Regions from separate parts of the Paenibacillus sp. AD87 genome, predicted to be linked through region 2. Evidence: riboswitches for the same ligand, from Rfam matches in the RefSeq annotation. Region 2 holds a riboswitch; the other holds the start of a gene.

Region 1 (11,566 bases), on a different contig from region 2:
GTCCGGTACGATAACTTTCGTGCGCTGTTCACCACGGCCTTCGTGGTAGGCACGGATCATCATGAGCCCAGTCCATTCGCCATGTGCGCCAGCAGCTGGTTGGAGCGTAACGGCATCCATACCGGTTAGTCCGGCAAGGTCATTTTGCAACGTGTAGAGCAGTTCAAGTGCACCTTGAATGCTGGATTCATGCTGATAGGGATGAATTTTGGCGAACCCGTTGTAACGGGCCACATCCTCATTAATCTTCGGATTATATTTCATCGTACAAGAGCCCAGCGGATAGAATCCGTTATCTATCCCGAAATTACGACGAGACAGGGCAGTGTAATGGCGAATGACGTCAACTTCAAAAACCTCAGGCAATGCTGCTGCTTCCGACCGAAGCATTTCCCGGGGAATCAGGGAATCCACAGCTTGACGGGGAACGTCGCATTCAGGCAACGAATAAGCGACCCGACCCGGACTGCTGAGTTCAAAAATCAACGATTGCTCCGGTGCTGGAGAGGCAGCCTGGTTAGTGTCTGTTGTGATAGTTTCAGGTTGGCCCGAAGTGGAGATAGAGGTTACCGTTTCCGATTGTCCTTGTGCTGATGTCGTCGTTGTCTTTGTTGTCGTTTCCTGAGTCACAGCGATCCCTCCAATACACGTGCGAATTCGTCGATCTCTTCCTTGCTGCGTCGTTCAGTAACTGCAATCAGCATATGTCCGGCGAGCTCCGGATAATCACGTCCAAGCTCATAGCCGCCAATGAAACCTGCATCCAGCAATTTCAGTTGCAGTGGTTCCACATTTGTTCCTTCAGGCAGTTGGATAACAAACTCATTGAACGTAGGTGCGGTAAACGTAAGAGAGACGCCTGGAATTGCGGTAAGCGTGTTAAGGGCATAATGGCTCTTTTGCAAATTCAAATCAGCGACGTCGATCATGCCTTGTTTACCCATAATGGACATATATACAGAGGCGCTCAGCGCGAGTAACGCCTGGTTGGAACAGATGTTGGACGTCGCCTTTTCACGGCGGATATGCTGTTCCCGTGCTTGCAGCGTGAGTACAAAACCACGCTTGCCGTTGCGGTCCGTTGTCTGGCCTACAATTCGGCCAGGAATTCGGCGCATATGAGCTTGGGATACGGCGAAGTATCCGCATGTTGGGCCGCCGAGTGAAGCGGCGATGCCAAGGGGCTGCGCGTCGCCAACGACGATGTCAGCACCCAGCTTGCCTGGGGCTTCCAGCAGACCCAGCGATAGCGGGTTGGCGCTGACCACGAGCAGGCTCTTGTGCGCATGCGCAAGGTCTGCGGCCTGTTTTACATTTTCCACGGCGCCGAAGAAGTTCGGGCTCTGGATCATGACGGCTGCGGTGTCATCGGACACGGCGGCTTGCAGGGCATCCCAGTCTGTTACACCATTTTGATATCCAATCTCAACAATCTCCAGATTGAGGCCGTGAGCATAAGCTTGCAATACCTGACGGGATTCGGGGTGCACGGTACGTGACACAATCAGCTGTTTGCGGCGGGTTGCCGCTGCGGCCAGATTGCCTGCTTCCGCAAATGCAGTTGCACCATCGTACATGCTGGCATTGGCTACAGCCATGCCTGTCAACTCACAGATGTAGGATTGAAACTCGAAAATCGCCTGCAATTCTCCTTGGCTGATCTCGGGTTGATAGGGTGTATAGGCTGTATAGAACTCGGAACGGGAAATTACATGATTAATGACGGAGGGAACGTGGTGATCATAAATGCCTGCACCCAGGAAACTGGCGTGTGTCTCGAAGTTGGCATTCGCTGCCGCTTGCTTCGACATATGACGTGTCAGTGCGTATTCATCCAGTTTGGAGGAAACAGGCAGTTCGCCCTGATAGCGAATCTCCTGTGGAATGTCATGGAACAGATCCTCAATCGTTTCCACGCCGATGGTTGCCAGCATGGCACTCTGATCCTGCTCGGTCATGGGGATGTAGCGATGCTTGCTCATGCTTGATCAGCTCCTTGAGTAGGTGTCTTTGGCGCACGTGTCCGTTTATGAAAAGGGGTCTTCACGACCTCGGCTTTCAGTTTCTTGCCACGAATCTCAATCTCCAGCGGGGTACCCAGTGCAGCATATTTGCTGTCAATCAAGGCCAGCCCCAGATTACGTTTTAACGTAGGCGACTGGGTGCCTGTGGTTACTTCACCAATCTGTACGCCTTCGGCGTAAATGGGATAATGAGGACGAGGGATGCCGCGCTCCAGCACTTCGATGCCGACCAGCTTTCGGGCAGGCCCATCATTTTTTTGCTGCAACAAGGCTTCATGTCCGATAAACGGTCCTGCATTTAGCTTCACAAACATACCTACGCCAGCCTCCAGCGGTGTGATGGTTGCAGACAATTCCTGTCCATACAGGGGCAGCTTGGCTTCAAAGCGCAGCGTATCCCGGGCACCCAGTCCTGTCGGAACGAGTTCGTGACCTTCTCCGGCTTGCATCAATCCGTTCCAGACCTCAGCAGCTTGTTCCGCGGGAACATAGAGCTCAAAGCCATCTTCACCCGTATATCCGGTGCGGGATAACAGCAATGTAACGCCACATACCTTCGCATTTGCCACAAAGCGGAAAGGCTCAATCGAAGACACATCGGTGTCTGTCACCGCTCTGAGAATATCCACTGCCAGCGGACCTTGCAGAGCAAGCAGCGCCGTTTGATCCGAATCATTGGTCATCGTTACGCCTGGCGTCATGTGCTGTTGCAGCCATGCCCAGTCCTTGTCGATGTTGGAGGCGTTAACCACCAGCATATAATGCTGGTCTTTCAGTTTATAGATCAGCAGATCATCGACCACGCCGCCATCCGGATAACACATTAACGTGTATTGGGCCTGACCGGGAACGAGTGTTGTTACATCATTAGTGGTCATGTGCTGTAAAAAAGCTTCTGCGTGTTCACCTTGTACGGTGAATTCGCCCATGTGGGATACATCAAATAATCCGGCACGTTCTCGCACCGCTTCGTGCTCTTTCTGAATTCCACTGAATTGTACCGGGAGCTCCCAGCCACCAAAATCAATGCATCGTACGCCTTCATATTGCTGATAGAGTGGAAAGAGTGGGGTTCTAAGCAAATCGGACATCCAATCACCTCGTCATGGGCCGTCAACCGGCCGAGTGTATAACCGTGGATCAATGAATCTGGCATCATATTTTATTATAAAAGTAAGGTAAGGACGCTATAGGCAGCGCCGCTCTATAACCTGTTTTCGTTTTTTTGGGAAAAAGGAAAAGGACAGGCCAAAGAATCGGCATGCCAGAAGCACGCTGTATTCTTAGGCTCTGTCCTTGGTACCTGAGAGTTACCCCGCCGCATGATGCAGCAGGTTTCCCCTTGGGTGATCATAACGCCCATACAGGGCGATTAGATGCTCTCCAGAGTTGCGTCCCGTAAAAGTCCTTTTGCCTGAGAGATTCACCTCCGCTTGTCGGTGGCTTACTCCTTCGGCGTTACCGCATGTACACCCTGATTCGGGTGTCAAGGGTAATCTCTCCCTTTACATTCATCCGCGGGTATTGCATAGACCAATTAAACACATTTACTACTCTCATTAAAGCCTGAATCGTCTATTGATGTCAAGAACGATATCATAGATATGAACAAAAAATCCGAATGAAATTTTTAATTAACATTAAAATGTTCGTCTATTTATAAAGAGTGCGCTTACTTTTCTAATATTCACCATTATATGTAGGGAGGGTCCATTTGAGTTACAGGCATATAAGGAAGAAAAACAAATAAATTGTGAGGTATCTTGACATTTGAATCGAAAATATCATACGCTATGTTCTGGGAAAAAGGTTAAGGTCAAAGAAACGCATGCACTCATTAATGAAAAGCGAGGCGGATATCGATGAGCGAATTGAAAAGTGATTTCCTGTACAGTGAAGAGCACGAATGGGTGCAGACCGTAGGGGAGGATACCGTACGTATTGGCATTACCGAGTTCGCGCAGCATCAGCTGGGTGACATTGTGTTTGTAGAATTGCCTGACCTTGAATCGGATGTAAAAGCGGAAGACGGCATTGGAACGATTGAATCCGTCAAAACCGTTTCGGATTTGTTTTCTCCTGTCAGTGGAACGATTATTGCTGTGAATGATGCATTGCAGGATTCCCCGGAGCTGGTTAACAACTCCCCATATGAGGAAGGCTGGATGATCGAGATTCGTGTTGAGGGCGACCTCACAGCAGCACTTTCCACATTGATGAACGCGGATGCGTATCGTAAACATACGGAATAATATTAAGGTACAAATTTCCGCTAGATACGGAGTTTCAGCTTAATGGAAAAGTTCGTTTAACGTAATAAAAATGAATCGATTGATTATAGATCCGGATGGTGATACAGCTCATTCGGAGAATACTTAGGCGCAATTGCCTCACCTGGGACAGGATGAGGCAATTGCGTTTTTTTCGTTGTTACTCGACTAAGTAGATGGAATAAATATCAATCTAACGTGTTTCATCATTATTTCTAATTGAGATAGAAACAGCTCATTTAAATAGAAGAAATTTACAATTTCATTTGTCATTAAAATGGGGCATTTCGTGGGTATGATACATGAAAGGGAATAACAGGTTCCATTCCATATACAAAGTTTAAACATGGGACAATCCTTTAAATTTAAATCTTGTCATCAACGTTCATGACGGAAGTAGGTTTTCATTTCGTTGTAGAAGATACCGTTTTCATTTACGATATGGTTGTAAATTAAGATTTATTGAAGATTTGTACCTTTGTTCGTCTGGATCATCGTTGTCAAAATTCAGTGGAATTAAGGTTTAATATGTTGAGGAGGTTTTCAATATGAGTTCAGTGGACGCAAAGTCCGAAAAAAGCGGAGGAATACGGGTCGGCGTTCAGAAGTTTGGACGTTTCCTGAGTGGTATGGTTATGCCGAACATGGGTGCATTTATCGCCTGGGGTTTGATTACGGCATTGTTCATTCCAAAAGGATGGTTCCCTAACGCAGATTTTGCATTGCTGGTTGATCCAATGATCAAATATTTGCTGCCTTTGCTTATCGGTTACACAGGCGGTACCATGGTACACGGCCAACGTGGTGGTGTAGTCGGTGCAATAATGACCATCGGGGTTATTGTCGGCAGTGACATTCCAATGTTCCTTGGCGCTATGATTGCCGGACCATTGGGAGCTTGGGTCATTAAGAAATTTGACAAAGCTGTCGATGGCAAAATCAAATCAGGGTTTGAGATGCTGGTTAACAACTTCTCCGCTGGTATTATTGGTGGGATTTTGGCCCTTCTAGCCCTTAAAGGCATCGGGCCTTTCGTTGAAGCGATTAGCAAGGTGTTATCGGCTGGGGTAGAAGCTTTGATGAATGCTGGTCTTCTCCCGCTGGTCAACCTGATCATTGAGCCAGGAAAAGTATTATTCCTGAACAATGCCATCAACCATGGGATTCTGACACCGATTGGTACGGATCAAGCAAGAGAACTGGGGCAATCCGTATTATTCATGCTTGAATCCAACCCAGGACCTGGACTCGGCATTTTGCTGGCATACTGCTTCTTCGGTCGCGGATCAGCCAAATCTTCCGCTCCAGGTGCTGTAATCATTCATTTCTTTGGCGGGATTCACGAGATTTATTTCCCTTACATTCTGATGAGACCGATACTGATTCTGGCTGCGATGGCTGGTGGTGTGGCGGGTACATTGACCTTCATGCTGACAGGAGCTGGTTTGGTATCTGCACCGTCACCGGGAAGTATCATTGCCTACTCATTGTTAACACCTAAGGGCGGATATCTTGGCATGTTTGCCGGGGTAGCCGTAGCTGCGGTCATCTCCTTCCTCGTGGCATCCATACTGCTCAAAACAGGTAAACAGAAGGATGACGAAGATCTGGATAGTGCTTCCAACCGCATGAAAGATATGAAAAATCAGGGCAAAACGGGCAACCTCACCGTTGATAAAGACAATCGTGAAGCTGACCGTGCAGCCGATATTGCTTCTTCGGCAGTAAAAACGGATATCAATAAAATTGTATTCTCCTGTGATGCAGGTATGGGTTCGAGTGCCATGGGTGCCTCGATTCTGCGGAAGAAAATGAAGGCAGCCGGTGTGGATGTCGCTGTAACCAACACGGCGATCAGTGAGATTCCACAAGATGCCGACATCGTCATCACACAGAAAACATTGACTGACCGGGCCAAATCCGTGGCTCCAAATGCAGAGCATATTTCCATCGATAACTTCCTGAAGAGTCCTGAATATGAGGCACTGGTGGAGCGCCTCAAATCCGACTCCTGATGAGTAATATTACAAGGAGACAGCGTGAGATCGTGGAGTTCCTGCTGGAGCATCCTCATGAGGTAACTGCTGGCGATATAGCTGTTGCGGTCAAAGTAAGCACTCGTACCGTACATCGAGAGTTGCAGATGATTGAACAATGGCTTGAGCCCCTTGGCATGAGATTGGAAAAAAAATCGGGAACCGGGGTTCGAATTGATCCCGGTTCCGATGATTTGGCCGTATTGCGTCAACAACTTGAGCTTAACGAATATGTGGAGTTTACGCCCGAAGAGCGTAAACTCTTCATGCTTTGTATTTTGCTGGATGAATCCGAGCCTGTGAAGCTGCTTGCATTGGCCTCAGATCTGAAGGTAACCGTGTCTACGGCAAGCAACGATCTGGACGATCTGGAACCACGCATTCAGCTGGCTGGATTGAAGCTGGTTCGCAGACGTGGATATGGGGTCAAGATCAATGGAAGCGAGCTGGCTCATCGCATGGCTATTTCTGCGCTCGCTCTTGAATATCTGGATGAATCCGATTTATTCGGTAGACAAGCGGAGCAGGGAGTTTCCAAAGTAAACAGCAAACTTCTGGAAATGATAGGGCATGAGGATGTACTTACGGTCGAAAATGCATTATGGCAGCCGGATATTGAGTGGTTGGAAAATATCCCGGAACGTCAATACATGAAGCTGCTGATCCAATTGTCTGTAGCGGTCGTGCGGATTCGAAAAGGTTTTGGCATAGGTCGGGGCACACAACAGGACAAAAATGACGTTGGGAATCCTCTGCAAGATGAGCGGAAGGTGCCGGAATATTTGGCTTCACGGTTGTGCGGCGTTCTATCTGCCCAGCTTGGGCTGGAGTTTGTCGGCGAGGAGCAGGCTTATTTTCACAGGCTGCTAGTTGAAATCGAGCAATCGATTCATTCCTCGCGTCTACTGCCCATAGACGATCTGGTCTTACTCGACATGGTTCGTTCTCTTACAGATCGAATGCAGGAGAAAACTCATTATTCGTTCCATGAGGATCGTCTGCTTCGTGAAGGTCTGATTGCCCATATAGAGCCGGTGCTGGAACGAATGGATGGGCGGCAGCTCATCCGTAATCCGTTGCTTCAGCAGATCCGCAAAGATTATGAATCACTGTTTGAGGATGTAAAGAAAGCCGTGCGAGAGGCTTGGCCCAATACGGATGTGCCGGATGAGGAGATCGGATTTTTGGTAATGCACTTCGGTGCTTCCATTGAACGGCTGCGGGTGCTGAAGCGTGAAATCAGGGCTGTCGTCGTCTGTACGAGTGGGATTGGATCTTCACGGATGTTATCGAGCCGTCTGTCCAAGGAAATTCCCGAAATTCGGATTGTGGACAGCGTGTCCTGGTATGAAGCCGCGCGTATCCCAAAGACGGAATATGATCTGGTTCTCTCTACCGTGGATCTGCCGATGGATAAACATCAATACTACAAGGTGAGCCCACTGCTGACGGCAGAAGAAAGTGAACGTTTAAGACATTTCATCAGGACAACGACGCTTCAGCGGGAACATAGTCCCCCACCTGAAGCAGACTCAAGGACAACAGGACGAATTTCCGATCCGGTTGGACTGGAAGCGACCCTGATTGAAATCGTACAGATAATCGGCAAGTTTCAGGTGTTCCCGCTGGATAATCAGGAGATCGGATTTTTAGAAACGGCTTACGCCATGTGCAGCGTTTTGCATCAATCCGGTGTATTGAATAATCCAGATGAGATTGCCAGGCTGCTGGAGGAGCGTGAAGCTGTTGGAAGTCAGAAGATTCCCGGAACTTCCCTCGCTCTGTTTCATACACGCAGTGATGGCATTCACAGTCCTTCAATTACGCTGTTCCAATTGACAGAGCCGCTTCTACGCACGCCGGAAGACCCGGCAGGTGTCAGCCATGTGCTCTTGATGCTTGGACCCAGACAGTTATCGAAGGAAAGTTTGGAGGTACTGAGTGAGATCAGTGCGCTATTGTTGCAGGAAGAAATGATTGCATTACTTGAAAAAGGCAACCGGGATGATCTTATTCATTACTTGTCCCAAGAACTTGCGGGATTTTACCGCAGCAAAACCGAAATTGGAGGTATTCAAACATGAGTGTGTTAACTAAAGATAAAGTCATCATGAATGCAACGGCTCAGGACAAATACGAAGCGATTCGTATGGCAGGTCAAATTTTGAAAGACGCGGGACATATCACCGCTGAATACATCGACAAAATGCTGGAGCGTGAAGAGATTGTCTCCACGTATGTCGGCAACGGACTTGCGATTCCACACGGCACGAAGGAATCCAAATCATTCATCCTGTCCACAGGCATTTCCGTCATTCAGTTCCCGCAAGGTGTTGATTTTGGGGAAGAAAAAGCGTATATGGTAATTGGTATCGCCGCTCAAGGTGGAGAACATATGGAGATCCTGACCAGCATCGCAGTCATCTGCGCCGAGGAAGAGAACATGGAAGCTTTGCGTCATGCTCAAACCGCCGAAGAAGTCATCACTATTTTGGAAAGTGAAATGGAACTATGAAGGCCCTTCACTTTGGAGCAGGTAATATTGGACGTGGCTTTATCGGTTTGATTCTGTCCCGTGCAGGCTACAATGTTGTTTTCTCGGACGTTAACCAGGAGCTGGTTAAGGCTCTAGAGCAGCGTGGAGAGTATACGGTTGAACTGGCTAACGAGGCCAAAGACCTGGAGACAGTTACCGGTGTGAGTGCAATCGATGGAACCAATCTGGATACCGTTGCTCAGAATGTTGCAGAAGCTGAACTGATCACAACTGCAGTGGGCGTGAACATTCTGAAACATATTGCTCCCGGTATTGCCAAAGGACTTACGTCCAGACTGGGAACGGGCGATGTCTTCCAACCCCTTCATATTATTGCCTGTGAAAATGCAATTGGAGCCAGCACTCAGCTGAAAGAACATGTATATGGCCTGCTTGATGAGCGGACTCGCCTGCTTGCGGATCAGTACGTGTATTTCCCGGACTCTGCCGTAGATCGGATTGTGCCGATTCAGCATCATGAAGATCCATTGCATGTACAGGTAGAGCCTTTCTATGAATGGGTTGTTGACCGTTCACAAATGGCTCCTGCGTTCAAACCGGTTGAGGGTGTAATGTATGTGGATGATCTGGAGCCTTATATCGAACGGAAGCTGTTTACCGTAAATACGGGACACTGTATTGTCGCTTATATTGGATATGTGAACGGGTTTGATACAATTCAGAAGGCTATTGCCGATGAAAAAGTCAAATCCATCGTATATGGTGCCTTGCAGGAAACCGGAGCCGTTTTGGTGAAGCGTTTTGGATTCAATGCCGACGATCATCAGTTGTACATTGCCAAAATATTGGAACGGTTCGTTAACCCGCATCTGACGGATGAGGTAACTCGTGTAGGACGTTCTCCACTGCGGAAACTGTCCCCGAATGACCGTCTGGTTCGCCCAGCTCTCCAGGCTTACGAGTATGGAACAGAGACAACACTTTTGGCGATGGGTATGGCAGCAGCCTGCAAGTTTGACGTATCGGAAGACCCGGAAGCGGTGGAACTCCAGACTACGATCCAGCAAAAAGGGATTGCAGCAGCACTCAGCCAGTATACGTCCATGGATGAGAGTCATCCTGTACTGAAGCAGGCTGTAGCGCATTATCAACAAATGCAGAAGTAACGTTCTGTATTTCAATACAAAATAATATTGATTGAAGAAGAGCCTCACAGGGTTAACTGTGGGGCTCTTTATTTTGCTCTGTCTTCTTTTTATACGTATCCAGACATGCCTCGCAGATGCAGGACTTCCTGCGCTGGTCTGCCGGAATGGGGTCAAATACCCCTTCTGGGAACACAGCCCGGTTACACCAGCATTCTGAATGAGGACGACCAGCCGCATAGGAGCAGCCATTGGCCTCACCGCATAAAGGACATACAAGAACTTCTGGAGTGACTTTCTTTGTATCCTGCTCAACAGACATACGAGTCTTCCTTCCCCGATAAATTTCTAACCACGAACGATCGATAGGTTTATTAAAGTATAGCAACTCAACCCATTATATCAATCCTGTGGTTATTCTTCAGGGGGCAATTCAATTTTCAGTCCTTCCACATGCTTGCGACTCATCAGTTTGCGTTTCTTTCGGTTCTCTTTGGACTCCAGCACAATGTCGAGGTCATAGTCACCCGGATATAGTTCATCTGCGGAGATGTGCAAGGTCAGGCGTTTCTTGTGAATTTTGACCTTGCGCCCACGCAGCATGACTCCGATATTTCCGCGACTATCCTCCACATCACAGACGATGCCTGACTGGTTCAGATAAGCTGCATAGACGCGATCCCCTTTTCGGAATGCTTTGACAGGGGAGGTGGGTTCTAATGTTTCAGGCCGATCAGATTGCTTTCTCGTTCCAGTCTGTACGGACGGGCTGACAGGTTTCATCGTGTTCCTTGTTTTATTCAATTGTTCTTGTTCAACCGTGCTGTTTATTTGCGATGACGTCGAATTTACGTTAGGCACGGATGAAGTGAAGCTGGAAGAGACACTTTGCGGGACACCCTGATCTGAAATGAGCTTGGATCGCTCAATAATACGCTGTGGCATACCCAGTTTCAGTGCAATGGAATAGGCATAGCTGTCTCCGGCTTCTCCGATCCGCAATCGATAAAGAGGTTGAAGAGAGACCGTATCGAATTCCATTCGTGCATTCTCAAATCCAGGCGTGGCAGCTGCAAAATGTTTGATTTCCCCAAAATGGGTTGTGGCGATAACGGTAGCTCCACGGCTGTGCAGCTCCTCCAGCATGGCGATCGAGAGTCCCACTCCCTCACCGGGATCGGTACCGGAGGCCATCTCGTCAATAAGCACAAGTGTTGATGAATCGGCTTGCTCCAGGATGCCAATCATGTTGCGAATATGTGCAGAAAAGGTACTGAGTGCTTGCTCCATGCTCTGTCCATCGCCGATATCAACAGCAATTTCATGATACACGGCCATCTCGCCATCTTCAGCGACAGGCACAAGCAGACCAGATTGCATCATCAATGTGAGCAGACCCAATGTTTTGAGTGCAACCGTTTTGCCACCCGTATTCGGCCCGGTAATGATTAGTGAGGAATATGTTTGACCAATTGCAAATTCAAGCGGAACCATGGATGCACCCATAAACGGATGGCGGGCATGATGAAGCCGAACACGTCCAATGGCATTGACGCGTACAGTTCGTCCATCCATGGTGGCCGCATATTTCGCT
Region 2 (11,566 bases):
GCCGCTGCCGTTTCTCTGACGATTCGCAGGACGTCCTTCTGTTCCAGCTTCAATGTATATTTTCCGCTGGTGAGCAGGTTGTACGATAACATGTTATCGATCAATCCGCTCAAATCATCCATCTTGGCTTCCATACGACGCAATGAAGTATCCGCAGCCGGGCTTAGTGGTTCTTTGTGAAGGGAATGCATATGTCCACGAATAACGGTCAGAGGTGTACGCAGATCATGCGACAATCCCGCGACAAGACGTTTGCGAAGCTGCTCTTCCTCCCGCTCCCGGTGACGGCTGTCTGTCAACTGATGCACCATTTCGTTGAACGATTCCTCCAGATGTCCAATCTCGTCCGATCTGCGAATCTCCACAGGAAGGGGAATGCCTTCCTTTCCCGGAGTGATCATCGCCGTCTGGAGCCGGATGAGCCGCTTGCGAATCCGCGCAAAAAACAGGATCGACATGATGATAAATAACAGGAAGATGATCATCATCAATCCACCCAAATACAAAAGTTCCATAGGCCAGTTGTTCTGTGGCTTTTGCAAAAGATACCTTGGAACCTCAATCACCATAAACCCTTGTCCCTTGTCTTCACTATCTCCACCCACAAAAGAAACAACCGTTAGCGGATCACGATAGGAGGCTTCCTTCATAAATTCCAGGGAGGTGTTTGCATTCCATATCGAAGGAATCCGGGTCTCTGTTTTCGGATGATCCAACGTCCATTTCAATGTCGTCATTGTTGTTCCATCCACGTTGGTTTCCGACACATCAACATCCTCTCCAGCGAGAATAAATGCCGTTTCACCGTTTTGGTCCACACGGTACATCGAAGATTTGGGATATTTCCGGTGCAGCTGTTCCATACGTTGATTGATTTTTTCAGATGTCGCCCCATCCAGCTTCTCGGATTCCCGGGTCCACAGGTTGCTAATTTTCGTGCTATCGCCATAAGGTGCCGTATTGTCTTTATTTGTATTGTTCACCACCACCACATAGATAATGGATGTAATGGGGAGAACGACCGGCACAAACAAAACCGCTGCCAAGATCAGGAGAATATATCGGGACATCAAGGTCCGTCCAAAACGCATTTTCCGTTTGCCTGGAAGACTACGGTTCACTCCCCTATTCCTATTGGATGGATCGCGCATCGTCGCTTTTCTTCTCATGGCTTCTTCACACGATAACCAACACCACGAACGGTTTGAATGATGGTTGGGTTCGCCGGATCACGCTCCAGCTTCTCGCGCAGATGCCGGATATGTACCATTAATGTCTTGTCCCCGTCCAGATAAGGCTCGTTCCAAACGGCTTCGTAGATCTGTTCCTTGGTTCGAATCATGCCCATATGCCTGAGCAGGTAGGCGAAGATATGAAACTGTTTGCCCGATAAAATAATTTCTTCCTCCGTCTCCTCATTCACGATTCGGTGATCCTTCTCGTAGATGGACAAGTGGTCCAGTTTTACCACGGTATCGGCCGATATCGCCGTCCCTGCCTTTCGAAGCTGTACTTCAATCCGTGCGGCGAGTTCATCGGGATGGAATGGCTTGGTTACATAATCATCGGCAAAATCAAGCCCATGCAGCTTGTCGTCAATGGACGTTCTAGCCGAGAGCATGACAATGGGCACTTCAGGATGTTCCTTTTTGAGTCGCTGTCCTACCGTAAATCCATCCAGTCCCGGCAGCATGACATCCAGAATAACCAACGAACAGCCCCCGGCAGCTTCAGCCGCACCTTCACCACTTCCGAGCCATACCACCTCATATCCACGCTCCTCCAAGTCGGCCCTAACCCATGTGGCAATTTCCGTATCGTCTTCAATGTATAACAGTTTCGTTTTCATGCGCGTATTCGTTTCCTTTCTGTACCCTTTGGGTTAATTATATATTTGAAACATAATGAAGTATCTTGTTTATATAAAATGTACGAATGATGATCACACGACCATGGATATCCTTTTATTTTAAATTATACCTTAATCATCCGCTTCGCATAATTCATGCAGGGATTGAGAGGTTGATTCAACAACATAAGCATGTGGCATTCATCCCGAGATTGATTTGCATCGAATGCGGCTACTTGCTCACATACTACGTGTGTATACGACGGGAGGAGATTCAACATGCTGCTGGAAGCCATCTATCATCAACCGAAACGGAACTGGGCCTATGCCTACGATAAGGATACCATTCGTCTGCGTCTGCGTGCCAAAAAGAATGACCTCACCGAGGTACATGCCCTGACTGGGGACAAATACGCCTGGGATCGCACCAAAGAGCTAGTTCCTTTAACCAAATATACATCCGATTCCATGTTCGATTATTATGAGGGGCAAGTAAAGCCTCCGTATCATCGACTGAAGTATTCCTTCCTGCTGAAAAGTGGCACAGAACAGATCTGGATGACCGAAACGGATTTCCAAACGCATGAACCCGACGATCCTGGTCACATGTTCCAGTTTCCGTACATCCATCCCGGAGCTGTATTTACACCGCCTGCATGGGTGAAGGATGCAATCTTCTATCAGATCTTCCCTGAACGATTCGCAAATGGCAACCCCGACCTTGATCCAGAAAAAGTGGAACCCTGGGGTGGTGAGCCGACCCCGTTTAACTTCTTCGGCGGTGATCTCCAGGGCGTCATCGACCATCTGGATTACCTTGAAGAGTTGGGCATTAACGCCATTTATTTCACACCAATCTTCGAGGCAACGACCAATCACAAATACGATACCGAAGATTATTTGCGAGTAGATCGGCATTTTGGTGATGCAGATACAGCCAAACGGCTTGTTGAGCTGTGCCATGCACGCGGAATCCGGGTGCTATTGGATGCGGTGTTCAATCATTCTGGGAAGACTTTTGCGCCGTTTGTCGATGTGCAGAAGAACGGGGAGAAGTCCAAATATAAGGACTGGTTCCATGTGCATGAATTCCCGCTGGACGTGAAGGATGGCATTCCTACGTATGAAACATTCGGATTCGAAGCCCACATGCCGAAGCTTAACACGGAAAATCCCGAGGTGAAGGCGTATTTGCTGGAGGTCGCCGAATACTGGATCAAGGAAGTGGGCACCGACGGCTGGCGGCTAGATGTCGCGGATGAAGTGGATAATGCGTTCTGGCGCGACTTCCGCCGTGTAGTGAAGGCTGCGAATCCGGATGCCTATATCCTGGGTGAGGTATGGAATGAGTCCTCCTCCTGGCTGCAAGGTGATCAGTTCGATGCCTCTATGAACTATCCATTTACGGAAGCCGTAAATCGTTTTTTTGTAAAAGATGCCATTCACGCCGAACAGTTCGCGAACTCGATCGGTCGACAACTGTCCCGCTATGCGCTGCAAGCCAGCGAAGTGGCGTTCAATCTGCTTGATAGCCACGATACACCACGGCTGCTCACCTTATGTGAGGGTGACCAGCGGAAGATGAAACTGGCCGCGTTGTTCCAATTCAGCTATATGGGTGCCCCGTGCATCTATTACGGGGATGAGATTGGGCTGGACGGCGATCATGATCCCGGCTGTCGGAAATGTATGGAGTGGGATGAGACGAAGCAGGATCGCGAGCTGTTCACCTTTTATCAGAAGCTAATCGCACTTCGCCAAGCCCATCCTGCCCTGCGTGCAGAAGGCAGCATTCGATTCCTGCAGGCCCGTGAAGGCGGAAGCCAGCTTGTGATGGAACGACAGGATGAGGAGGAGCGCATTCTGATCCTTTTCAATCGTTCGGAAGAAACAGCTATCGTGGAGCTCGAAGCGGGTGCCGGGGAATGGACGGAGTTATTTGGCGAGAATTATCGTACAGCCAAGGAAGAGGGCATCCTGGCCGTTGAGCTGCCCGCATATGGATATGCTGTACTAAGTACAGATATCGCGTAACTTCTTCATATTGTTGTATCCTTGCAATTCCAACGCATTGCAAGCAACGCCGAATAAGCGCTCACAGACCTGTTACTGATCTGTAGAGCGCTTTTCTGCGATATGGATGGATCGTCAATTGATTTAATGACACGGATACTATAGAAAGCTACTGAGGGGCGGCCAGCTGTTCCTTGAGCAATCGGATGGTAGCCTCATATTGTACAAGCCCCACTTGCATACACAAACGCTGTGCAGGTGAGATCTGTTCGCCAAATTGCTTCATCTGGCGCTGCAGCTCGGCATACAGCAACTCTTTACGATTCAGCTCCGACCGGACCCACCCTGCGACAGTATCTTCATCCGCCAGCTCTCCGAAATACAGACGCATCAGAAAATCAGAACGGAACACCTCTGCTTCCAGGGGACTCATCAAATAGGTATTGAACTCCGCAGACCCTTCCGGTGTTAAGGTATACACATTTTTGTCAGGTTTCCCTTCTTGTCTAACGGATTCTTTGGTCAATAACCCTGACTTTTCCATCTTCGCAAGTGTGGGATAAATGGTGCCAAAGCTGGCATCGAAGAAAAATGAAAAGTATTGTTCAAAGTACTGCTTGATCTCATATCCGGAACATGGCTGATTGTGCAGTATTCCGAGGATGACATGCTGCGTGTTCATCGGTGTACCGCTCCTTTCCAATTGCTCTTAACGTATCACATCCTCCCTTATACGTTCAACATCATCAGACATTCACGGATTGGCTTATCCGGCAAAAGGGGTATATCTTTATCCACGATCAGGTGAAGGCAGGTTTCCAGTCAGAGCGACAGGTGTCGCAGCAATCTTGGACTCCAACGGTATGCTGGATTGTGCAGGACCTGAGCGTTTGATCCATGTGCACACCGCTCCCAAAACCAACGTCGCCGCTCCAATCACTACCAAAAGCAGAACATCATGACTAATCCCATCTCCGCCAAGTACCAGATTCATCATACCCTGCACCGCGTAGGTTGCCGGCAGATAATGACCGATCTGTTGATAGAAGTCAGGCATGACATCGCGGGGAATGGTTGCGCCTGATGACAACATCAGCAGAGGCAACAAGGCACTGTTTAACCATGCTCCAGCATTTCCAAGCAGCAGCAAGCTCAATTGCGCCACGAATAGAAAAGATAGAGTAATCAACAACTGAAATAGCCATAACATCCACCATCCATCTGCTGATGATACACCCATAACATGCATCATCCCTGCTCCAACAAGCGATACGATAAATGCAGCACCAACATTGATGATATTGCGCGCCCAGAAACGTTCCCATTTCCCTGCCCTGCTACTGAGTTCACCAGAAACCTTTTGCAGATTCATGCCAAGCAGCATTGCACCTGTAAACGTAGCTGTCACAATCAACATTGGTACCATGGAAAAAGCAAAGTTATGAACTGGATTCAGTCGTTCCACTTCTGCCTCCACCCGGGAAGATAACCCCACCGCCATCGTATTCGCCTGATCGGCAGCCATACCTGATTGATTCAGCACTCCCCGAATGCTGTTTTGCTGTACTTCACGGTTCAACGTCGCTGTAACTTGTGCGGACACGGTCTGCATCACACTTTTTACGGTAGCCACGTTGGATTCATTCATTACATACTTCACTGCCACCGGGCCCGACAAGTCTCCCGCCTGCTGCATGAAACCGGATGGAATCTCGATAATCATGTATACATCCCGGTCCGTTAACATCTGTCTGGCTTCTTCCATAGTTGCCGAAGGTTTAATCGCGAAATGAAGCCCCTCTGCAAGAGACTTTGCCACAGGCTCAGCCGCAGCCCCATCTTCATTTACGATGGTCACAGCAAGCTGATTCATCCGTGCATTTACCTGATCATATCCACTAAGCCAAATGGTATTAAAAAAAACCTGGAACAGTACGGCTGTAATTAACCCGACTACTGTAGCTCCATTTTTCAAAAACAGAAGACTCGTTTGAAAAACACTTTTCATGTTATCCATCTCCTTAATTTGTATAACTTATTCTCGATCTTATATATCGTGTTGATATATGACAATAAATAATATATCTAAACGATATATAAACGTCAATACCTTTTTATTTTTCTTTGTTGGAACAACAAAAAAGCCGATACGCTTCTTCACCAGGAAGAATTCGTATCGGCTTTTTTATCAAGATGGGAGCAGATCATTACCGTTAATGATCAAGCTCCACGAATTAAATTCAGTTCATGTACGTTCATGCATGTTATGCCTTGGCTTCTGGTTCATTTTCAGCAGGAGACTCAGCTTCAATCTCAGGCTCCGCACGCTTCGCCTTCGGTTTAGCAAGCTTCTCCATCATTTTCCGTCCTGTCGGTGTTTGGGCAAGCCCACCTTGGGCCGTTTCACGGTGCCTGCTCGGCATCGCACTGCCCACTTCCAGCATGACATCAATGACTTCGTCAGAAGGAATGGCACTTCGTACCCCGGCCAGCGCCATGTCGGCCGCAGCCAACGCAGTTACGGCACCCAGTCCGTTACGCACGATGCACGGAATTTCCACGAGGCCTGCGACGGGATCGCAGATAAGGCCTAATGTATTTTTTAACGCGAGGCCAACCGCATGAACCACTTGCTCCGGCGTCCCTCCACGCAGCTCCACCATGGCTCCAGCGGCCATACCGATGGCAGAACCCACTTCAGCCTGACAGCCACCCTCGGCACCGGAGATAAATGAATTGTTGGCAATGACATAACCAATCGCTCCCGCACAGAACAGACCGTTCACCAGATGCTCGTCACTCCAGCCAAAACGCTCTTGGGAGCTTATAAACACACCCGGAATGATGCCGCAAGAACCGGCTGTTGGTGTGGCAACGATCCGGCCCATGGAGGCATTCACTTCCGATACACAAAGGGCATACGCCATGGCCAGTGCAGAAGCATCTCCAGAACAAGTCTCACCTTTACGAATGTACTCAGCCATTTTTTTGCCGTCTCCGCCAGTCAAACCGCTGCGTGATGTCGTATCTTCTGTCAGCCCTTTGTGTACAGCTTCCTTCATCACCTGATAGTAATCCGACATCTGCCGTACAACATCCGCTTCCGGGATATTCGTCTCCTGAACCTGCTCTTCGATCATCAGCTCGGCGATGGTTTTGGATTCTGCTGTACAGATGGTATTCAGTTCATGTAGATGTTTAAACCGCATCAGGCTCGACCCCTCTCTTCAAATCAATCACGCGAATGTCCAGCATATGATCCAGTGACCGCAGACGGTTCAACATCTCAGGATTCGGCACACCATCCATCTCCATCGCTGTTAATGCTTCACCATCCCGGGCTTTCCGATCCACTTGCATGTACCCGATGTTCACCCCGGACGAACTGATGGTGGAGGTTACGGAAGCGAGCACTCCTGCTTTGTCCGAATGGCGCAGTACAAGTGTGGGAAACTCTCCGCTGATCTGTACACGAAAATCATTCAATGCATGCACCGATACACTACCTCCGCCAATGGAAGCACCAATTAGTGAGCATTGACGGTCTCCATGCCACAGTTCAATCTTGACCGTATTCGGATGAGGAGCAGGCAGGCCGCTTGTAAAAAACTCTACCTCCATACCCACTTCCTCTGCATATTGTTCTGCATCCGGTATACGTGGATCATCAGTCACATAATCAAGCAGGCCACCGATTAACGCAAGATCCGTACCATGCCCCTGATACGTATCGGCGAACGAGCCATACAGTGTTAATCGAGCGCGTTCAGGCGTGCACCCCAGCCACTGACGGGCAATTCGCCCCAATCTTGCCGCTCCAGCCGTATGTGAACTTGATGGACCTGTCATGGACGGACCAATAATTGAAAAAACGTCTTTAAAACGCATCGCAAACCCTCCATTTATAATCGTCATTTTCATCCAGACGTACACCCATAATGTTCCTTTATTACTGAATGATGACATCAAAAAAGGACAGAAGAAGGCCCTAGGCCCTCTCTCTGTCCTCGATACCTGAGAGTTTCATGATAAGCAGCGCGGCGGATCGATGCAATCCCTGTATTCACAGGTGATGTCACCCTGCACACCGTGCTGCTTGACCATATACCCCTTGGGTGGCGCAGTTTCGCGCACTCTCCAGAGTTGCGTCCAACGATGGTACATTTACCTGAGAGATTAACCACTGCGCCGGGTGCGTAGCAGCTTGCTCCTTCGGTGCCCGACAGCTGCCATTTTACTCGACATGCCCAGGTCTCTCCCGCTCGCTATCATTCGCTGTATGGAACCATTCTGATCTTGTAACAGAACGATAATTGAAGTTTTTAATACTTTCTCATTAAGATTAATCGACCGGAAGATCAGTGTCAACAAACTTAACGATTTCTTTGTGAATATTTGCTTTTTTCCATTTTATACACTAAATAAATTAACGAACTGTAAACTTTCATCACATGAATGTGTTAATGCGTTTCATCTCGAAAGCGTATACATTGTTCATTTTCTATTAGTGACTATCAGTGTTTAATACTATTTATGTTATGTTCCACAGAACGGTTCGGGTATTCAGGTAACCTTTATTCTGTACTAGAATTGCCGTATTTCTGCCTGTCACCCCACCATCGCCTTGGGCTTCGATGGTTCATCGTAATACCTGCTTCGGGAAGGAAGCATACTCGTCACCCACAATCCCAACGCAGCCAGCAGCATAACCCCGGATACAACTGTATATACCATACGAAGTGACAACTGCTCGGCCACTACGCCTGCAATCAAAATGGAAGCCACCTGTAGCATACTTAACACTAGTCCAAGTACACTGCTCATTCGCCCCATCAGATCGACAGGGATATTATTTTGATAAAAGGTAACCAGGCCCGTATTCGCCAGTGCGGAGCACAGACCGAGCAGAATAAAGGCAACCGCCGCCAGCTCAAACGATAATGAACGGGAGAACAGAAAATAACCCAGCGCGACCAGAAGTACACCGCCACCCATCATGTGACGGATCGGCAAATGTTTGGCGAACATCCAAACCAGCATGGAACCTGCCAAATAACCGATTCCGGTGATACTCATTAATGCTCCGTACTGTGATTCAGGCAGGTTCATCACCTGACGGATAAACACCACTTCCTGGGCATCCAGCGACATGCCGACCACCAGAATAATCTGGAACAGGGCATATATACCGACCACGTAGCCCGACTTTCGGCTGAAGCTCAGTACAGCTCTCCAATCCTGGGCAATCATCCGAGGTGTGAGTCTGCTTCCCGTCCCTATATTCTGTTCTCCAATGCCCAGTTTGGGAAGAAACATTAGAATCAACGCAGAAGCAGCAAAGGAAACCGCATTGGCATAAATGGCTGCCGCCGGAGATAAATAAATTAGCATCACTCCTGCAACTGCTGGGCCGGTAATAAATGCCCCTGAGCTGATCAGGGCTTGTAGGGAATTGAAGCGCTTGCGCCGTTCAGCAGGTACCAACCGGGTAATGTATACCTGAGAGGAAGGGACAAATATAGATGAAGACATGCTGATCAGAAACATCACTGCGTACATCATCCATAGGCTGGACATCAGTGGGAGCGCCGCCACCAACAATGCCCGTAGCATATCAGCACCAATCATCAGCTGTCGCTGATCATAACGATCAATCAGGCTGCCTGACCAAAACTTAGTGCACACCGAAGCAATCGGCGAGATAATCCACAACCCTGCGACTGCCGCTGGAGACTGTGTCATATTCAATACCATCAGGTTAATCGCCACAATATATATGAAATCACCCAGATTGGATATGCCCACTCCGCTAAGCAGCAATCCGGCATGCTTCCAGCCACCAGACTGCCCCTTCGATGCAACTCTCTTTGCACGAATGTTCTTCATAGCGCTACCCACCCACTAGAAATCACAAATTATAACTCATAGAAAATACTCTCGTTCTGTACATATGGTTTGCAAAATTTGCTGCATATAAGAGGCATTCGCTCTTTCATCCATTCGTACCTGGACTCATTCTCCATCTGAAATGCAAAATAGCCGAACGTAAAGATCAGCATGAATCCTTCCATTAACCGAATATCACGCTTCGTCAGTGGTCCTGTCTGCTCCGTATATCCCGATAGGAAGACATCCCGTTCCTCCCGATTGAAAATCGTAGCCGCACCTCCGGCATCAAAGAGATAGTAGCCATAACCGTATAAACAAAAATCAATCATAGATATACCCTGATCCGTCACTAGCAGATTACCGCGGGTGATGTCCCCGTGAATCACTCCCCATGTCTCGGCATTCTGCGGATACGCTTCGAGTTGCCTGTTAATGTTCTCAAACGTCTCACGAATCAGATCGAAATCTTCAGGAGTAAAGATACCACGTCTAACGCCTTCCTCCAATTGCTCCAACATGACCAGATTCTCTTTGATCGAGCCATAGGCTGGTCTTACTCCCATTTGCTCTAAGGCAGGGCTATCGTTATATATATCTGAGATGATCGCCTTATCAGCGTGCTGTTCACGGTCATTCGTCTGCTGCCCGCTTTCAGACTTCAGTGAACCCACCTGAGGCTCAGGAGCTCCCGTTGGTCGTCGTCCATATTGGTGCAACGTCTGCAACTGTACGCCCAAATCATGAATCTGCGCTGTTGTCAGACGTTCTCCCTGCTTAATATCCCTGCCCTCAATCCATTCCAGAACAGTACAACAGATCTCTTCTCCTGCTTCGTCCAACCAGACGGTGACCCACTCATCCGATGTATTGCGTACAGGAGTCTGCACCCGCAATGGTCTGGTAGCCCGTAATTCATAAAGTAGATTCATCTCTGCTTCAAGTGCAGGTCGTGTATGCTGGATGCCCGTCATGCTTGCAAAAGCGGCTTTATGTATACGCAATAGGTACTTCTCTCCGGTTGATTCATCAACCACCTGATACGTTAGATTTTCATTATGTCGGATAAAGGAAATTGAAGGCTTTTCTATGGAATAATGCGAGATAATTTCAGTTGCCATGGTGTCATGGGCAATCTTATGGGTAGTTATGATCCACATCTCCTTCTCTTATCAAATTAAAGGTGGTGCTCACAAATATCGTAGCATGATTGTTTTTATTTTGGCAAACTATTCCATATGTAGAATGATGTAAAAAAGCATAACCCCCGAACGACCTCGCCCGAGTGTTATGCTTCCTTCTATCTCTATAAATCTATCATCGATCTCATACTCCATCCAATTTAACAGTTAACCGAAACGTCCCATAATATATTCTTGAGTCAGACGATTGTCCGGGTTGGTGAAAATATGTTCCGTATCCCCGTGCTCAATCATGCTTCCCAGATAAAAATAAGCTGTATAATCCGAGATGCGTGCCGCCTGCTGCATATTATGGGTAACAATCACGATCCGCAGCTCCTTCTTGAGCTCCGAGATCAACTCCTCCACCTTACCCGTTGATACCGGGTCAAGCGCAGATGCCGGCTCATCGAGCAGCAAAATCTGCGGATCAACCGACAACGCGCGGGCGATACAGAGCCGCTGCTGTTGCCCACCCGAAAGGGCCAGGGCAGATTCATTCAGTCTGTCCTTCACTTCGTCCCAGAGCGCAGCGCGACGCAAGCTTTTTTCCACAATTTCATCCAGTGCCTTCTTGTTCTTGATACCGCGGTAGCGGGGGCCAAACGCGATATTGTTGTAGATAGACTTGTGGAAA

What was found. Region 2 has a riboswitch for glycine ahead of sdaAB (L-serine ammonia-lyase, iron-sulfur-dependent subunit beta). Riboswitches for the same ligand answer to the same signal wherever they lie in the genome.
Region 1: it holds a riboswitch for glycine, as region 2 does, so the genes downstream of both, gcvT (glycine cleavage system aminomethyltransferase GcvT) here and sdaAB (L-serine ammonia-lyase, iron-sulfur-dependent subunit beta) in region 2, are expected to answer to the same signal.

What each region holds. Positions count from the first base shown of each region.
Region 1 covers NZ_LXQN01000007.1:417,302-428,867, forward strand. Annotated here, with positions in the region: gene gcvPB (aminomethyl-transferring glycine dehydrogenase subunit GcvPB) at 1-534, opposite strand, end outside; gene gcvPA (aminomethyl-transferring glycine dehydrogenase subunit GcvPA) at 627-1,982, opposite strand; gene gcvT (glycine cleavage system aminomethyltransferase GcvT) at 1,979-3,115, opposite strand; glycine riboswitch at 3,313-3,413, opposite strand; glycine riboswitch at 3,417-3,539, opposite strand; gene gcvH (glycine cleavage system protein GcvH) at 3,887-4,276, shown strand; gene gpAD87_RS02020 (PTS mannitol transporter subunit IICB) at 4,843-6,309, shown strand; gene gpAD87_RS02025 (BglG family transcription antiterminator) at 6,309-8,414, shown strand; gene gpAD87_RS02030 (PTS sugar transporter subunit IIA) at 8,411-8,845, shown strand; gene gpAD87_RS02035 (mannitol-1-phosphate 5-dehydrogenase) at 8,842-9,993, shown strand; gene gpAD87_RS02040 (cysteine-rich CWC family protein) at 10,046-10,294, opposite strand; gene gpAD87_RS02045 (endonuclease MutS2) at 10,387-11,566, opposite strand, start outside.
Region 2 covers NZ_LXQN01000022.1:451,055-462,620, forward strand. Annotated here, with positions in the region: gene gpAD87_RS30175 (HAMP domain-containing sensor histidine kinase) at 1-1,121, opposite strand, end outside; gene gpAD87_RS30180 (response regulator transcription factor) at 1,166-1,849, opposite strand; gene gpAD87_RS30185 (alpha-glycosidase) at 2,129-3,883, shown strand; gene gpAD87_RS30190 (PadR family transcriptional regulator) at 4,032-4,544, opposite strand; gene gpAD87_RS30195 (YhgE/Pip domain-containing protein) at 4,653-5,870, opposite strand; gene sdaAA (L-serine ammonia-lyase, iron-sulfur-dependent, subunit alpha) at 6,127-7,071, opposite strand; gene sdaAB (L-serine ammonia-lyase, iron-sulfur-dependent subunit beta) at 7,061-7,750, opposite strand; glycine riboswitch at 7,862-8,005, opposite strand; glycine riboswitch at 8,010-8,133, opposite strand; gene gpAD87_RS30210 (MFS transporter) at 8,471-9,748, opposite strand; gene gpAD87_RS30215 (phosphotransferase enzyme family protein) at 9,778-10,908, opposite strand; gene pstB (phosphate ABC transporter ATP-binding protein PstB) at 11,098-11,566, opposite strand, start outside.